4 regions of the Neobacillus sp. genome follow, and region 2 is predicted to be linked to each of the others. Evidence: predicted binding sites of a transcription regulator. Region 2 holds the regulator's gene; each other region holds the start of a gene.
What was found. The regulator Rex, encoded in region 2, represses fermentation and respiration genes when NADH is low (regulators of the CRP and FNR family bind a similar motif). The targets are predictions, from matches to a motif close to TTGTGAAATATTTCACAA.
Positions count from the first base shown of each region.

Region 1: a site for Rex is predicted at 1,470-1,487, ahead of qoxA (cytochrome aa3 quinol oxidase subunit II). Genes of this name have one in related genera too.
Region 3: a site for Rex is predicted at 2,098-2,115, ahead of RTR43_RS13210 (DoxX family membrane protein). Genes of this name have one in related genera too.
Region 4: a site for Rex is predicted at 2,113-2,130, ahead of RTR43_RS06745 (TIGR04190 family B12-binding domain/radical SAM domain protein). Genes of this name have one in related genera too.

Region 1 is NZ_DALZYO010000047.1:24,969-29,175, forward strand. Features, by position in the region: gene RTR43_RS22165 (ABC transporter ATP-binding protein) at 1-705, opposite strand, end outside; gene RTR43_RS22170 (iron-sulfur cluster assembly accessory protein) at 845-1,150, opposite strand; gene qoxA (cytochrome aa3 quinol oxidase subunit II) at 1,533-2,534, shown strand; gene qoxB (cytochrome aa3 quinol oxidase subunit I) at 2,524-4,207, shown strand, end outside.
Region 2 is NZ_DALZYO010000030.1:4,169-8,375, forward strand. Features, by position in the region: gene RTR43_RS17355 (ABC-F family ATP-binding cassette domain-containing protein) at 1-1,418, opposite strand, end outside; gene moaC (cyclic pyranopterin monophosphate synthase MoaC) at 1,597-2,094, shown strand; gene RTR43_RS17365 (redox-sensing transcriptional repressor Rex) at 2,130-2,786, shown strand; gene RTR43_RS17370 (YhbD family protein) at 3,116-3,739, shown strand; gene RTR43_RS17375 (polymer-forming cytoskeletal protein) at 3,752-4,207, shown strand, end outside.
Region 3 is NZ_DALZYO010000019.1:69,297-73,503, forward strand. Features, by position in the region: gene RTR43_RS13200 (glycosyltransferase family 2 protein) at 1-954, shown strand, start outside; gene RTR43_RS13205 (glycosyltransferase family 2 protein) at 976-1,647, shown strand; gene RTR43_RS13210 (DoxX family membrane protein) at 2,138-2,641, shown strand; gene RTR43_RS13215 (YfhD family protein) at 2,954-3,139, opposite strand; gene RTR43_RS13220 (YfhE family protein) at 3,243-3,377, opposite strand; partial or broken gene RTR43_RS13225 (DUF1731 domain-containing protein) at 3,557-3,643, opposite strand; gene recX (recombination regulator RecX) at 3,714-4,207, shown strand, end outside.
Region 4 is NZ_DALZYO010000009.1:94-4,300, forward strand. Features, by position in the region: partial or broken gene RTR43_RS06730 (hypothetical protein) at 1-91, shown strand, start outside; gene RTR43_RS06735 (PRK06851 family protein) at 174-1,277, opposite strand; gene ybaK (Cys-tRNA(Pro) deacylase) at 1,431-1,907, opposite strand; gene RTR43_RS06745 (TIGR04190 family B12-binding domain/radical SAM domain protein) at 2,208-4,016, shown strand; gene RTR43_RS06750 (ABC transporter ATP-binding protein) at 4,127-4,207, opposite strand, start outside.

The DNA.
Region 1 (4,207 bases), on a different contig from region 2:
GCGATAACCGCCAAGCTTCGCCCCCCTATATGTCTGATTATTCTTTTTAAATCTAGCAATCTCAAACCCTTCATTTGTAAACGATTGAACGACACGACTGCCTGATACACTATCTTCAACTCGTGCGTTAACATCTGCAATACTAGAATACATTTGACTCCAAGCTTTGTTCATTTTTAAATTACAGACGACAACCAGTAAGATTAGAAATGGTAGGATTATTACGGCAACCAACGCTAACTTGACGTTAATTGTTAACATGATCCAGAAAGCACCGATAAAGGTCATCAACGCGATAAATACATCTTCTGGACCATGATGGGCAAGTTCGCCAAGATCAAAGAGGTCATTGGTAATTCTGCTCATAATATGTCCGGTTTTGGTATTATCAAAAAAACGAAACGATTGTTTTTGGACATGTTCAAACAGTTCTTGCCTCATATCTGTTTCAATATTAATTCCGAGCTTATGGCCCCAATAATTCACAATAAACTGCAAGAAGGTGCTCAATAAATAAACAAGGAAAAGTCCGATACTAACAGACACAATTGTTGACCAATCGCCACCTGGCAGCAATTCATCAATAAACCATTTAACCGCAAGTGGAAAAGCTAATTCCAGAACCGCAACGATAACTGCGCTGCTAAAATCCATGATGAATAGCCTTCTGTGCGGTCGATAATAAGAAAAGAAACGCCGAATCATAAATTATCTCCTTTTTTCATAGTTAGCAATAATAGGATTATATGAAAAAATAGCGGACAATTTCAAGGATTTTGAAAATTTTTACGAAAAAAAAACGCCTGGATTTGTGAGGCTCCATGCGTTTTTACCAGATTCAAAATTAATGGTGATGATGGTGGCTGCCTTTTGCAGGATTGGTAATCAGCCATTCCTCTTTCGGAACATGGAAAAGCTGGATCCAAACACCAACCAAATACTCATTTTCTTTTTCAAGTATAAAATCGATATCTTTATCGGTTTTGACCACTTCATCCTTTTCTGTAGGAGTATCCATCATCAAATCATAGTGAGCGTGATCTCCGTGAATACTGGTGATATAAACGCGGAACAGTTTCCCTTTATCTTCTTCTTGTTCCAACATTTTTTTCAATGCTTTTGCTGCATGGCGATTAATTTTAACCTTCATGTTTAATTGCTCTCCTCTTTCTATGTATTCATTCATATTATCTCACTATTATTCTTAAATAGACAATTTTTTAGTAATTACAGAATAATAAATCAGTTTTTACTGGTAAGTGAATTACCTTTCCAAACCATTCCTAATTTAGCATAATAAATCCTTAACAAATTTGTCACATCTTTTTTCAAAAAACTATATTAACATCATAACTATGTTGTTAATATAGTGATAGGAAAAATACCTACTATAATTAATATTAAATAATAATTAATTTAATTTTATTACCGGTGTGTTTCGTTAAAAACAAGGCGTCATTCATTTTAGTTTGTGAATAGATTCACGCAATGTTTATCAAAGCTTATACAACCATCGAAAGGGAGAAACAGAAATGTTTAAAAAGAACCATTTAGCTCCACTTTTAGCTTTTTTGCCAGTACTACTTTTAAGCGGCTGCGATTCGAATATGGTTGTCTTTGAACCGAAAGGGCCTGTGGCAAGAGAAATACTCGGCTTGATTAATTGGTCACTTGTTTTCATGCTTCTTATTGTTGTTGTCGTTTTTGGTTTATTTGGTTATATCGTTTGGAAATACCGAGCAAGACCTGATAATAAAGATTACGAACCCCCCGAGGAACACGGCAGTACAAAATTGGAAATCATTTGGACAGCGATCCCAATTCTTATCGTTATCGCTTTGACAATCCCGACGGTAAATACAATTTACAAACTTGAAAAAGTACCTGAAGGCTATGAAAATAAAAAGCCAATCACGATAAATGTTACTTCTGCTGACTGGAAATGGATTTTTAGCTATCCTGAACAAGGGATAGAAACCGTTAACTACGTTAACATTCCTGTCGGTACACCCGTTAAGTTTAAGCTTACTTCTGCAGGTACAATGCAATCTTTTTGGGTACCAGCCTTAGGCGGGCAAAAATACACAATGAATAAAATGGAAACACAATTGTACCTAGTAGCAGATCATCCTGGAGAATATCTAGGAAAAAACACCAACTTCAATGGTAAAGGATATGCCGATATGGAATTCACGGTTGAATCCAAATCCCAACAAGCATTTGATAAATGGGTAAAAGATGTAAAGAAAACTGCACCGAAGTTAACGGAAAAGAAATATATAGATCTTTTGAAGCCAACTCACTTAGGACGACTTACTTTTTCAAACAATCATTTAGCCTGGGTCAACCATGGTGATATGAATTCGAAAACGTATACGTTCCCTGAATTGTACAGAAATCATGATTATCCAGGACAGATTTTTAAACAGCCGGATAACCAAAAGAACAAAGCTGGGAAAACGGATGATAAATCCATGGATATGAATATGAAAATGGATGGGGATTCTAATGGAGGCGAACACAATGGGCATTAAATGGGATAGGGTTTTTATTACCGGCGACCCGCTAATCTTAGGATCACAAATTGCGATTCTGTTAACGATGATTGGAATAGTTGTTTTAGTATCATATTTAAAAAAGTGGAAATGGCTATGGACAGAGTGGCTTACGACCGTAGATCATAAACGTATTGGGATTATGTATATCCTTGTTGGTGTATTAATGTTTTTCCGCGGTGGTATGGACGGTTTATTAATGAAAGCCCAAACCGCAACACCAGATGGACAATTACTCGATGCACAACATTATAATGAAGTCTTCACAACACATGGTGTCGTAATGATCTTATTCATGGCTATGCCATTCTTAATTGGAATTATGAACGTGATCGTTCCACTACAAATTGGGGCTCGCGACGTAGCTTTCCCTCAATTGAACGCTCTTAGCTTCTGGCTAACCTTTAGTGGTGCCATGTTGTTTAATATTTCGTTTGTTATTGGTGGTTCACCTGATGCAGGTTGGACTTCATATTTCCCTCTTGCTGGAAAAGAGTTTAGTCCAGGGGTAGGTAATAACTTTTATGCCGTAGCGCTTCAGATTGCCGGGATTGGTACATTAATGACTGGGATTAACTTTATCGTAACAATTTTAAAAATGAGAGCAAAAGGCATGACGCTTATGAAAATGCCAATGTTCTCATGGACGTCATTTGTTACATCGATAATTATTGCAGCGTCTTTCCCAATTCTTACAGTTGCCCTAGCTTTAATGACATTCGACCGCATCTTTGGAACCCACTTTTTTACGCTTAGTGGCGGTGGAATGGATATGATGTGGGTCAATTTATTCTGGCTATGGGGTCATCCAGAAGTTTACATCGTAGTCCTACCTGCATTTGGGATGTTCTCTGAAGTTATTTCAACATTTTCCCGTAAAACTTTATTTGGATATAAATCAATGGTTGGGTCAATTGTCGGAATTGCCATTCTTAGTATGTTAGTTTGGGTCCATCACTTCTTTACCATGGGTGCCGGACCAGGAGTAAACTCCATTTTCTCGATTACAACGATGATGATTGCGATACCGACTGGCGTAAAAATGTTTAACTGGTTATTTACGATGAGAAAAGGTCGCATTCAATTTACAACTGCCATGCTTTGGGCACTTGCCTTTATCCCATGCTTCTTAATAGGTGGTATTACAGGTGTAATGCTTGCGATGGGTGCAGCAGATTATCAGTATCATAACACCCTTTTCCTTGTGGCACACTTCCACTATGTATTAATACCTGGTGTTGTCTTCGCCGTATTTGCTGGTCTATATTATTGGTGGCCAAAAATGTTTGGTCACATGCTTAACGAAAAACTTGGAAAACTTCATTTCTGGTTGTTTGTCATTGGTTTCAATATGACCTTCATGCCAATGTTCTTCCTAGGATTAAATGGTGCGGTAAGACGTGCTTATACGTTCTCAGCTGAATCCGGATTTGGTCCGCTAATGCTCGTTTCAGCTATTGGTGCAGGTATTTTAGCCATCGGTTTCGCTTTCTTCTGCTATAACATTTATTGGAGCGCTCGCTATGCAGACCGTAATATATCCAGCGATCCATGGGATGCAAGAACACTCGAGTGGGCAACTGCATCACCCGTTCAATTCTATAATTTTGCAAAGATACCAGAAGTGACCTCTCTTGATGCTTTCTGGTACA
Region 2 (4,207 bases):
GTTGGTTCATCTAATATTAACACATTTGCTTTTTCTAACATCAGTTTAGCAAGTGCAAGCCGTGCCTTCTCTCCGCCGCTTAAGGTAGAGACAATTTTCAGGACATCATCGCCGGAAAATAAAAAATTGCCGAGTACTGTCCGGATTTCTTTTTCACTTTTTAATGGGTAATCATCCCAAAGTTCATTTAATACGCGTTTATTCGAGGTCAATTCAGCCTGTTCCTGGTCATAGTACCCGATTGAAAGGTTTGTCCCATATTGTATGGCTCCTGCAAGCGCAGGTAGTTTTTTGATAACTGTTTTTAACAGAGTCGATTTACCGATTCCATTTGGGCCAACAAGGGCAATGCTTTCTCCCTTATAAGCCCGAAAGGTGATGGCATCTGAAACTTTTTCCCCGTCGTAACCAACCGCAAGCGAATCTACCATTAGAACGTCATTTCCACTTTGTTTTTCAATTTCAAACGAGAAGGTTGCGGACTTTTCATCACCTAAGGGACGGTCAATAGTCTCCATTTTCTCAAGCTTTTTCCGGCGGCTTTGTGCTCGCTTCGTCGTCGATGCGCGTGCCAGGTTCCGTTGGATAAAGTCCTGGAGATTGGCTACCTCTTGCTGTTGTTTTTCGAAAAGCTTCATATCACGCTCATAATTGGCCGCTTTTTGGTCAAGGTAAGAACTATAGTTACCCGGAAACCTTTGAATTTTTTTGCGGGCTACTTCGTAAACTTGGGTGACAACCTTATCTAAAAAATAGCGGTCATGGGAGACAATTAAAATCGCGCCATCATAGCTCTGTAAATATTGCTCAAGCCAGGAAAGGGTTTCGATGTCAAGATGGTTGGTAGGCTCGTCCAAAATTAAGATATCAGGTTTCGTTAATAGCAATTTCCCTAAGGCAAGACGGGTTTTCTGCCCACCACTTAAACTTGAAATCAGCAAAGAACTTTCGCGGAAATTTAGCCCATGCAGCACGGAGCGAATATCGGCCTCGTATTGATATCCACCTTGTTCCTTAAATTTCACTTGGAGCTCGTCATATTCTTTAAGAACACGTTCGTATCTTGTGTTGTCTTCGAACACACTTGGGTCAGCCATTTGATTTTCAAGCCTGCGAAGTGATTTTTCCATCAATTGAAGCGGTTCGAAAACGGTTATCATTTCTTCCCAAATTGATAAATTTGATTCTAAACCAGTATTTTGTGCTAAATAACCGATGGTCACTTCTTTTGGCTTGATAATATCCCCGCCATCATGAGACAATTGTCCGGCAATGATTTTTAACAATGTCGATTTCCCTGCACCATTGCGGCCAACAAGTGCCGCGCGGTCCCGGGTTTGTAATTCTAGCTTTATATTCGATAAAATAAGGTCAGCACCATAATATTTTTGTAGTTGATTGACCTGCAATAAAATCATTCTAATTCACCTCTATTACATAGGAATAGTGTACCTTATTCCGGCATTGTCGGCAATAAAGGGCAGACCTATAGCGTCGAGTGAGATATTATTTTTTGAAAAAAATGTTTGAATTAGTTCAAAGTTTCACACACAATAACTGAAAAATAGTGTATGATTTTTTTGGGAGGATTTATTTATGGCAAATTTTACACATTTTAATGAAGAAGGCAGAGCAAAGATGGTCGACGTCAGCGAAAAACCGGAAACGGCTCGGACCGCTCTTGCTCATTCAAGCATAACTGTTAGTAAAGAAATTTTTGGAAAAATAACCAATAATGAAATGAAAAAAGGCGATGTCCTGGCTGTGGCCCAGGTTGCTGGAGTTATGGCGGCAAAAAAAACATGGGATCTGATTCCAATGTGCCATCCGATTCCATTAACAGGAGTTAATATTTCCTTCTCATGGGAAGAAGATCAAGAAGATCACTATCATTTACATATTGCAGCAGCGGTAAAAACCAAAGGTAACACGGGTGTGGAAATGGAAGCGTTAACAGCGGCGTCAGCTTGTGCCTTAACCGTGTATGATATGTGTAAAGCGGTGGATAAAGGCATGGTCATTGGACCGACCTATTTAGTCGAGAAAACGGGCGGCAAAAACGGCGATTATAAAAGAACCGAACAAGTTAAATGAAATGTAACTAAATCATTCAAGGGGTGTGGGAGATTATGAGTAATGAAACGATGAAAATACCACAGGCGACAGCAAAACGGCTGCCCCTCTACTATCGATTTTTAAAAAACCTCCATTCTTCCGGTAAACAAAGGGTCTCTTCTGCAGAATTGAGCGAGGCGGTGAAAGTGGACTCAGCAACCATTCGCAGGGATTTCTCCTATTTTGGTGCTTTAGGGAAAAAGGGCTATGGCTATAACGTCAATTACTTATTATCCTTTTTCCGGAAAACCTTAGACCAAGATGAATTAACAAAGGTTGCGTTAATAGGGGTCGGTAATCTCGGAACTGCCTTTTTAAACTATAATTTTTTAAAAAACAATAATACGAAAATAGAGTGCGCCTTTGATGTGGATCCGACTAAAATGGGAACGCTGATTCGTGAGGTACCGGTCTATCATTTGGACGATTTGGAGAATGTTCTAGCCAATGAAAATATATCGGTTGCGATTCTTACGGTTCCGGCTTCCGTTGCGCAGATGATTACAGATCGACTTGTGAAGGCGGATGTGAAAGGGATATTAAATTTTACTCCGGCAAGGTTAAATGTTCCTCCCGCCATTCGGGTCCATCATATCGACCTAGCAGTAGAACTGCAATCACTGATTTACTTTTTAAAGCACTATCCGACTGGGGAAGTAGAAGAAGAATAGCTAGTATAAAGGGTTTTTCACGAATATCTACTCGTGAAAAGCCCTTTTTTTGTTGTATAGGAAATTATAAAATAATTAATTGTGGATAAATTGAAATAGTTCTCTGAATCCAGCTCCAGCGCCCAGCGGCTAGTGTACTTCGCTCTCCGCCCTACGATAAGTCAACATCGAATCGCTATCGCTCTTCGTGTTTCCTTTATCTCAGTTGGAGCGCTCCAGTCCATACGCCGCTAAACGGGCGCTTGCGCCTTTTGTGCTTGAAGGTCTTTTTGCTGCTTTACAAACGTAACAGTGTTATGTTACATTGAAAATAGAAAGGGGTTTTCAATATGAGTGAGGAGTTAATTTCTAAGAAGGATTTATTAGATATTGCTGGAATATCGTATGGACAGCTATATCGCTGGAAACGGAAGGATCTCATTCCTGAAGAATGGTTTATTCGGAAATCCACATTTACGGGCCAAGAAACCTTCTTTCCAAAGGAAAAAATCTTAGAAAGAATCAATAAAATTCAAACAATGAAGGAAAATTTGTCATTGGATGAGCTAGCTGATATGTTTTCTCCAAATATTAGTGATTTGCAGTTGGAAAAGGATGATTTAATAAAACGTAACATTGTTTCGATTGAAGTAATGAATTTTTATCTAGAGAACGATAAAGGCGTGAAGATATTTAATTTTCCGAGAATCCTTGAAGTATATATATTAGAAAAGCTGCTTCAGTCAGGTGAGATTAATTTAGATGAGGGGAAAATGCTCTTACAGGTATTAAAGGACAATGCCCAGCATATCAAGCAAAAAAGCTGTGAATTGGTATTTACGCGAAAACTAGGAGTTTCATCGTGTCTTTTATTATTGAATGCCGAAGCTGCTCATTTTGAGCGAGGAACGAAAGTTGTCACGACTCTCGCACTGATGACCTGTATGGAAGAAATTAAATCGAAATTATTGTAAAGGAGAATCGTGATGGAAACAAAAAATAGAGGAGATTTGGTCATTAATGGTATTGGGGCATCAAACGGTGGGCAGTTCCATCTTGTTACCTTAAATGGACGAGGAAAAGTTAACAGTGATTTGGAGTGTAGTGAGTTTGAATGCAATGGTTCAGGTACGGTCAATGGCAATGTTACAGCAAATACAGCTAAGGTAAGCGGGAATGCCAGTTTTAAAGGAACAATCGAAAGTCAGAAGTTTACGGTGGACGGAACAGCAAAAATTGGGCAAAATCTGTATGCTAAACAATTACAGGTTTCAGGTAAAGCCTCTGTTGGCGGAAAAGTAAAAGCTGAGGAAATTAAACTTAGAGGCATTCTGACGATTGGAGAAGATTGTGAGGCTGAAACGTTTAAAGCACAATACCGGTTTACAATTGGAGGACTTTTAAACGCGGATCAAGTAGATATTGAGATCTATGGAGAATGT
Region 3 (4,207 bases), on a different contig from region 2:
GGTATTCGTTTAGCAAGAGGGAGCATTCTTATTTTTCTAGATGCAGAAATGATAACCGAAGCTAATTTTGTGGAAAATCATTATAAGTCCCACCAATCAAAAGAAAACATGATTTTGTCGGGGGCCATTCATTCCAAAGCGCTCTATTCATGTATTTTTCCAGAATTCTCCGAGAAGCAAATTAACAAGATTGGCGCTTTAACAAAAAATAATAAAGAAATTAATAAGAGGTTTCAAGTCTTTAATTATCCTGGTGAAGAGCTATTTCCATTAGTAGAAAAAAGTGATATTACTAGCGGATCCTTCCGGGGAATGGCCTTTAAAGCATACCCATGGTTCAAAGAGATTACTAAAAATTTTGACGACGATTTGCAAGGATTTGCGTTTCCATGGATGGCCTTTCTAACTGGGAATGTTTCGATTCGGAAGGCATTTATCGTCCAAGCTGGTGGGTTTGATGAAGATTTTTTCCATTATGGCTATGAGGATTGGGAATTAGGATACCGTCTTTATCAAATGGGTGCCGACTATCATGTAAGCAGGGCGGTGTTAACCTATCACCAGGAGCACCCTGTTGGCGAAAGTAAATGGCAAGAGGCTGTTGGGAATTTTGGCCTGTTTACGCTAAAACATCATGATGTTGATGTGCTAATTCTAGGATTAGAGCTTTCAAGACTAACAGATTTATTAACAATGAATAAGATCTTAATTGAATATAAATTACTCGTGCAATCTAATCTGGAGCAGATACCACAATTCCAAGAAAAATTCCTGTACATCCTCGAGACCATCACCCTTATGCTCGTAGTTGATATCCGTCATATTAACATCTTAGGGGCTGCAGGCTATGGCTCAGACGATAGAAAAGCACTTCAAGAGGATATTAATCAGATAAAAAATCTGAACAAGTATAAACATTTAACTAATTTTTTGGAGAAGGTCATAATCTCATAATCTGTGGGAAGGAGTGAAAATGTGGTTTCCATTATTACTTGTACGATAAGGGAAGAATGTATCGAAAATGTTTTCAAAAACTATCAACAACAAACTTATCAGGATAAAGAGCTGATAATTATTTTAAATAAGGATTCGATGGATATTAATCGTTGGATTGAAAAAGCAAGGAATTATCCAAATGTCCAGGTTTATCAGCTCCATGAAAAAGCAACTTTAGGTGATTGCTTAAATTTTGGGGTGATGAATTCGAACTACGATATTATCGCGAAATTTGATGATGATGATTTTTATGGTCCTGAGTATATTGCTAGTTCGATGGATGCTTTTAAGGATAAAAATATTTCGATTATCGGGAAGAGCTCGTGTTATATCTATTTTAAAAATAACAAAGCGCTGATTCATGTCCCAGGTGTAGAGAATTCCATCACTGATACAGTGGCTGGGGCAACATTAATGTTTAGAAAAGAAGTATTTCATTACGTCCGCTTTGAAAAAGTGAATCGTGCAGAGGATTACTTTTTCATTGATCAAGCCAAAAAAGCAGGTTTTACTATCTATGCTACCAGTCGTAATCATTTTGCTGTCATCCGGCATAACTCGGAAAATCACAGTTGGAAGATTTCCGATGAAGATCTAATGGGGTTGGGTGAAATATGCGCTTATACGGATGATTTTCAATCCTTCGTATAAAAAAAATAGCACTGAATAGTGGAGCAGGAACTCCGGTCTTAGAATGGTCTTTTAGATGAGGAACTGAAAAGTAAAGAGTCGGTATCACCATGCTGACTCGAATCTACATAAAAGGAACGTTTTGCGAAGCTTCCTATTTATTCACAGGTTTATTCACAAGCTGTGGATTGATTTGAAGGTATTCAACAAGCTTATGCACATTATCCACAACTTTATCATAAGAATGGAGGATTGGTTTCTAACATATGTGATGTAATAAGTTCACATTCTATTCAATTTTCTAATATTAATATGTTAATAAACTGTGAAAGTCGTTGTCATTTCAATACAAGGGGAGTATATTAAAAGTGTAGAGAAGATAGTGAAACAATTCACAAGATTTTCTACCAGATACAGCTAGCTGAAATGCCCCTCATCGAAAGGGGAATAAAAATCTATTTAGTTATTAATTTGTGAAATAGTTCACAAAAAATAATAGGAGATGATTGTGATGAGATGGTACAAAACCCCTCAAGCAGCAGTTGTTTGGACAGTATTAAGAGTATGGCTTGGACTTCAATGGATGGAAGCAGGTTATCATAAATTAACAGGTGGATTTGATGCAGGTGGATTTTTAAAAGGAGCATTGGCCAATGCAACAGGTGATCATCCTGCAGTGCAAGGATGGTATGCCGACTTCTTAAGCCAATTCGCCCTCCCAAATGTTCAAATTTTCAACGTCTTAATTCCTTGGGGAGAATTACTAGTTGGATTAGGATTAATCGCTGGATTAGCAACTATTCCAGCATTAGTTGCCGGGGCCTTTATGAACTTAAACTTTATGCTCGCAGGTACTACTAGCACAAACCCAATTCTTTATACAGCAGCAATGATTCTACTCTTCGCAGGAACTGGAGCATACTTATTCGGACTTGACCGATATGTTGTACCTTTTATCAAAGGTTATATCAGAAAAGGTCATCTAAAAGGTGTCAAAATCAATCAACAGCAGTAGTAACGAGTTCTAATCGCTTGAAAAATGGTAACCTCTCTTTAGAACTCGCTGATTAATATTTTCCCCCCTTTTAAATACTTAAGAAGCAGGGCATACCTGCTTCTCTTTTTATTGTGCAAAAGAGGCGGAGCGCAACAAAAATGAATCATATTTATCCAATTAAGCGGAAAAAAAATATTTTTCACTTTGAGTTAGTGAAGCTCCATTTTGCTCACACCGCCCGAATTATGTTGGTGTACTATTCATATTCCATTAATTTCCATATTTAGGTTGGGAGTTGAAACTCATGCTAGTTTTTATAGAAAATCGTTACTATCTTTTTCTATTTTTTGCACGCTGGTTAGCGGCGTTTGAACGTGCTTGTGCCTCAAGATCTGCATGATCCGCGAGTTCCTGTGAGTATTCAACATCAATTCCATCTGACTTCATGTTCTTCGGCACTTGTGGAAGTGACCCTTTATTTTTATCACGATTTTTATGTCCTCGAGACCGTCCCATTACAAAAACCCCTCTCTTTTATAAACTAATGAGAGCTGAAGATGCTCCCATTACTAGCATTTACATTTAGAGAGGGGTCCATTAATGGAAATATCTATAAAGACTATAGCTTCGTTTTTCTATCTGTATAACCACCTGCACGGTCTGCCCTTTTAAATTCGCGTTGATAGGCTACCTCTTGCATACTTGATAAAGTGTATTTCCCTCTATCCTTATCTTTTTTCTTCTTTTCCGCCATTTTGCTCATTCCTTTCAACATTTTTTGGCCGATAGGAAAGTTTAATTTTCCTAACAGGCATAAGTGCAACTACACCTCCTGAACCGCCCTTAGAGGCTCGCCTAACAAAAACTACTTGGGAATGGTACGTTATGTACTTATTTCCATTTTTACCTTTTGTGAAAGGAATGATACGGATTTTAGTTAAATATATTTTTTAATGCCAATTTTAGTTCTGGATATTGGAATGGATAGCCATTTTCTAACAGCTTGTTTGGTAAAACCTTTTGTCCGTCTAACTATTTATTTTACATTAAATAATGAAGAATATGGTAAAGTAGTCATGAGGTGAATGATATGGCCATAATTACAAAAATCACCACGCAACAAAAAAATCAAGATCGGTTAAATGTATTTATCGATTACGGCAAAGGTGAGGAATTTGCTTTTAGTATCGACAGCGATATATTAATCAAATTTCAATTAAAAAAAGGAATGGAGCTTGATGATTTTTCCACGATGGAAATTCAATATCAAGACGACATTCGTAAGGCGCATAACCTAGCGATTAATTATTTGGCAAGGAGAATGAGGTCAGAAAAAGAAATTAGTGATTACCTCAATCAAAAAGAAGTAGATGAACCAGTTATTAATGAAGTGCTCCATAAATTAACAGCTCAGAGATATATCAATGATGAAGAATATGCTTTAGCTTATGTGAGGACACAGGTAAATACGACCGATAAAGGGCCAGATTTAATCAAACTGGAGTTAAAGGAAAAAGGAATTTCAGAGGTAATTCGCCTCCAAGCACTGGAAGAATTTCCATTAGAGCTGCAAATCGAAAAAGC
Region 4 (4,207 bases), on a different contig from region 2:
GATTTCGGTAGCCAATAACCTCTATTGGTTACCATTCCTGCTCTTTTTGCCGATTTCGGTAGCCAATAACCTGTATTGGCTTCTGTTTTAGCTCTGTTTATCCGATTTTGCCCGCTGCAGGTACTCTAAATAAGTTTGGTATTTTACCAGCCCTATTTTACTGACTAGGGCTCTTATTGCCCTTTGGCACCCGCCAATTCCTTGATTTCCTCTGCAATCTTAGCTTGAATCCTTTCGACAACAGAAAAATCCATCGCTGCAATATAAATCGCTTCGAGCTCATCATGAAGCTCTTTTGCTTGTGCAAGATAGCTTGTTGCCTCCGTCATTTTGCTTCTATACTTTGCAGCAATCTTACTGATAATCTCCGCGAAAAGGTCATCTGTTCCCTGATCAATCAAGATTTCATACATATCAATAATCTCATCGCCGTCACGGCTTGGAAAATATTCATGTGGAGCGGTACTATCAAAAATGGCAATACCCAGTTCTCTGAAAATAACCATATCTAAGCTATGCGGGTCAAAGCCGCAATGATAGACTTCTACATCCACCCCCCGATCCTCAGCGGCAGTGGCAAGCTTTTTCAGCATCGTCGATTTCCCGGAACCAGGGCGTCCTTTAATGAAGTAGCGTTTTGGAATTTCCTCGGTCAAATTCGGGACAAAGTCAACAGCACCTTTTGGCGTCGCCGCTCCTAAGAAACGATGACGTACATCGGCAGCTTTATTCAACTTCATTTTTCCAAAAAACGATTCAATTAACTTGTTCGACAATTGGTCTGCTTTGTTAAAATCCATGCTATTAATATAAATTTTTTCCCAGTCATCATGGATTTCCAACGCTTCTTTAAATGTCGTGTACGCCTTTTGAAAGGATTCACTAATCTGATTGGTTAGCATTTGAATTGATTTTTTTTGAACAGCAAGTGCTCTCGCATTCCAGGCCTCGCCTAGGTTAATGTATTCCTCAACCGCCCCTGGTGCTTTTGGTTCAATCACATGTGGAGCGGTTCCATCGACGATTCCTACCTTTAAGGCAGGAATTAACACCCCATCAATGGAATTATTATCGGACGAGCAATGCAACATTTCAATATTGTAGCCTTTTTCTAGCCATTCATTGCCAATTTTCTTCATCAGCGAGGATTTACCTGTTCCAGGACCGCCTTTTAAAATAAATAATCGCTCAAGTCCTTGGAGGTTGGAATCGTACAGATTATGAAACCCCCTAGCTGTATTACCGCCGGCAAAATAATTTTTAATTTTTCCTGCCACCCATCAACACTCCCTTTTTTCGCTACTCAACTACACCTAATGGTTTCACCATCGGCAAGTTTTTCATCCTGACAATGGCATCGTTTCATTTCACACTATTCTATGCTTTTGTCATTTATAGGTGAGTGCCCACTCAAAATCTAATCAAAAATTTCATTTATTCAGATCGATAATTTCAGCTTTGGTTAAGTCCTTTAAACTTGCTGGGTCTAACACAATTTGAACGCCAATTTTCCCTGCGCTCACAACAATGGAATCAACTAAGAGGCAGCTTTCATCGATAAAGGTCCTATACTCTTTTTTCATTCCAATCGGGGAACAGCCGCCGCGGATATAACCAGTCCATTTTTGAATATCCTTTACATGAATCATTTCAACCTTCTTTTCTGTTGCAGCTTTGGCTGCCTTTTTCAAATCCAATTCTTCAGCCACCGGAATAACGAAGACATAAATATTTTTACTTGCGCCCTGGGCAACGAGCGTTTTATATACCTCTTTTGGATCTCTGCCAATCTTCTCTGCCACTGAAATCCCGTCAATTTTCCCATCTTTATTATCATATGTCAGCATGTCATAGCTGACTTTTTTGCTATCCAATATTCGCATTGCATTCGTTTTGGATTCCGCCATTTTCCTAATCCCTCCATGTTGCAGTTTAAAGATCTTTTTTACTATTAGCATACTGGAAATGTAAATATAACACAAAATACCCCAAAATTTGTCACCCGTTTGTCACTCTATTAATTAACTATTATAGTAAACTAAAGTTAACTAGATGAATAATCTCATCGACAAAATACGCAATGCAGCACTTATTTTTATTCACTATCTCTATATGTGAAATATATCACAAAAGAAATTAAACTCTTTCATGTCTTGTGATGAGACATATTTGACTATCCAATACAAATTGACCTGAGGTGGAAGTATATGAAATACGATTTAGTTCTCTTGCATGCTCCCAGTGTTTATGACTTTCGAAAAAACTCCCTGCTTGCCGGACCGATAAGTGATGTTGTCCCGTCATCGCCTGTTTTTGAAATGTATCCAATCGGGCTAACAAGTATTGCTGATTATTTAGAGCGCTACGGACTGCGGGTGAAAATCATCAATATTGCCAATCGCATGCTGATGAGTGAAAAATTTGATGTTGAAGCGAAACTAAAAAAAATCCAAACAAAAGCGTTCGGAATCGATCTTCATTGGCTGCCACATGCCCACGGCAGTATTGAACTTGCTAAAATTGTCAAAAAGCTTCACCCTAAAATACCAATTATCTTTGGTGGCTTGTCCGCAACCTACTATCATAAAGAATTAATTGAATACCCCTGTATCGACTTCGTTATGCGTGGCGATTCTACAGAAAAGCTGATGCTCCTGCTGATGAATAAAATTGAAACTGGGAACACCCATTATGCCGACATTCCTAATTTAACTTGGAAAAAAGGAGAAGAGTGCGGCTACAATCCGATTACATATGTACCAAAGGATTTGGATGATATCGACGTTCCAGGCTATCGCTATACGATTCGCTCAGTATTTAAGTATCGGAATTTCCTTGACCCGCTGCCATACAACGGCTGGCTGCAATATCCGAATACAGCGTTACTAACGGCTCGTGGCTGTACACAAAACTGTCTCATCTGCGGCGGTTCACGAGAGGCCTATAATCAAAACTGTAATCGGAATTCACTCGCTTTACGTTCACCTAAAAAGCTTGTGGAAGACATTCAGTTTATTTCACGCTTCAGCCGGGCACCGATATTTATTCTGCATGATCTGCGTCAGGGCGGCCGTGAATATGTTCGTGAGTTTTTCAGCAGGCTTAAAAAGCTTCAACTTAAAAATGAAATCGTTTTTGAATTATTCCAATATGCAGATGAAGAATTCTTTATTCAAATGAATGATAGTGTGCCAAAATATAGTATTGAAATTACCCTTGAGACCCATGATGAACATATCAGACGTTATAACGGAAAATTTAGCTGTACCAATCAAAAAGTTATCGATACGCTTAATTTCGCCTTAAAGAACGGCTGTAAAAAAATCGACCTGTTCTTTATGGTCGGCATTCCGGGACAGACCTACCAAAGTGCTGTTGATAATATTGATTTCTGCGAGACGATTCATCTGGCATGCAACAAGGATCCAAGAATCTTTTACTTTGTTGCGCCGCTAGCACCATTCCTTGACCCGGCAAGCCCGGCCTTTGAGCATCCAGAAACCCATGGGTATAAAAAATTCTGTCATACACTTGAGGACCATCGCAAGGCGATTACCCAGCCATCCTGGAAGCATATGCTAAGCTATGAAACAATCGATATGACACGGGATGATATTGTGAATTCCACCTATGAAGCGGCCCTAAAGCTAAACGAGTTCAAATTAAAATATGATCTTATCGATAAGGCTGGATATGATGATATTAAAGAGAAAATTAAAAAATCAATGGATTATATTGAAAAAATTGATTTGCTGCTCTCACTGCCTGAAGATCAGCAAACAGCGGAATTAGAAAAAATCCAACGGGAAATTGAAGAGTTAAATAAATACAGTATCTGCGGAAAGAACGAGTTAAAATGGGAAGTGCAGAAGAATTATGCCAATTTCTTTTCCCTTGCTTTAGTCGGTTTAGAGCAGCTCTACGAGGATTACGTGAACATCATTAGAAATCGATTAAGCCCAAAAAGACGGCAACAATTCCAGCTGGATACCGAACAAAGAAAAATTAAAATGTAATTAAATAAAAAGAGCCTGACCCCTCCACCACAATATACTGCGAAAGTTCACTTCAGCTTTCATCGTATATTGATTTTAGTGCGAGGGATCAGACTCTTTTATCCTTTTTATTAATGTCCGCCAAGGTAGGCATTTCTAATTTGATCGCTCTGACTCAGTTCTTCTGAAGTGCCAGCAGCAACAATTTTTCC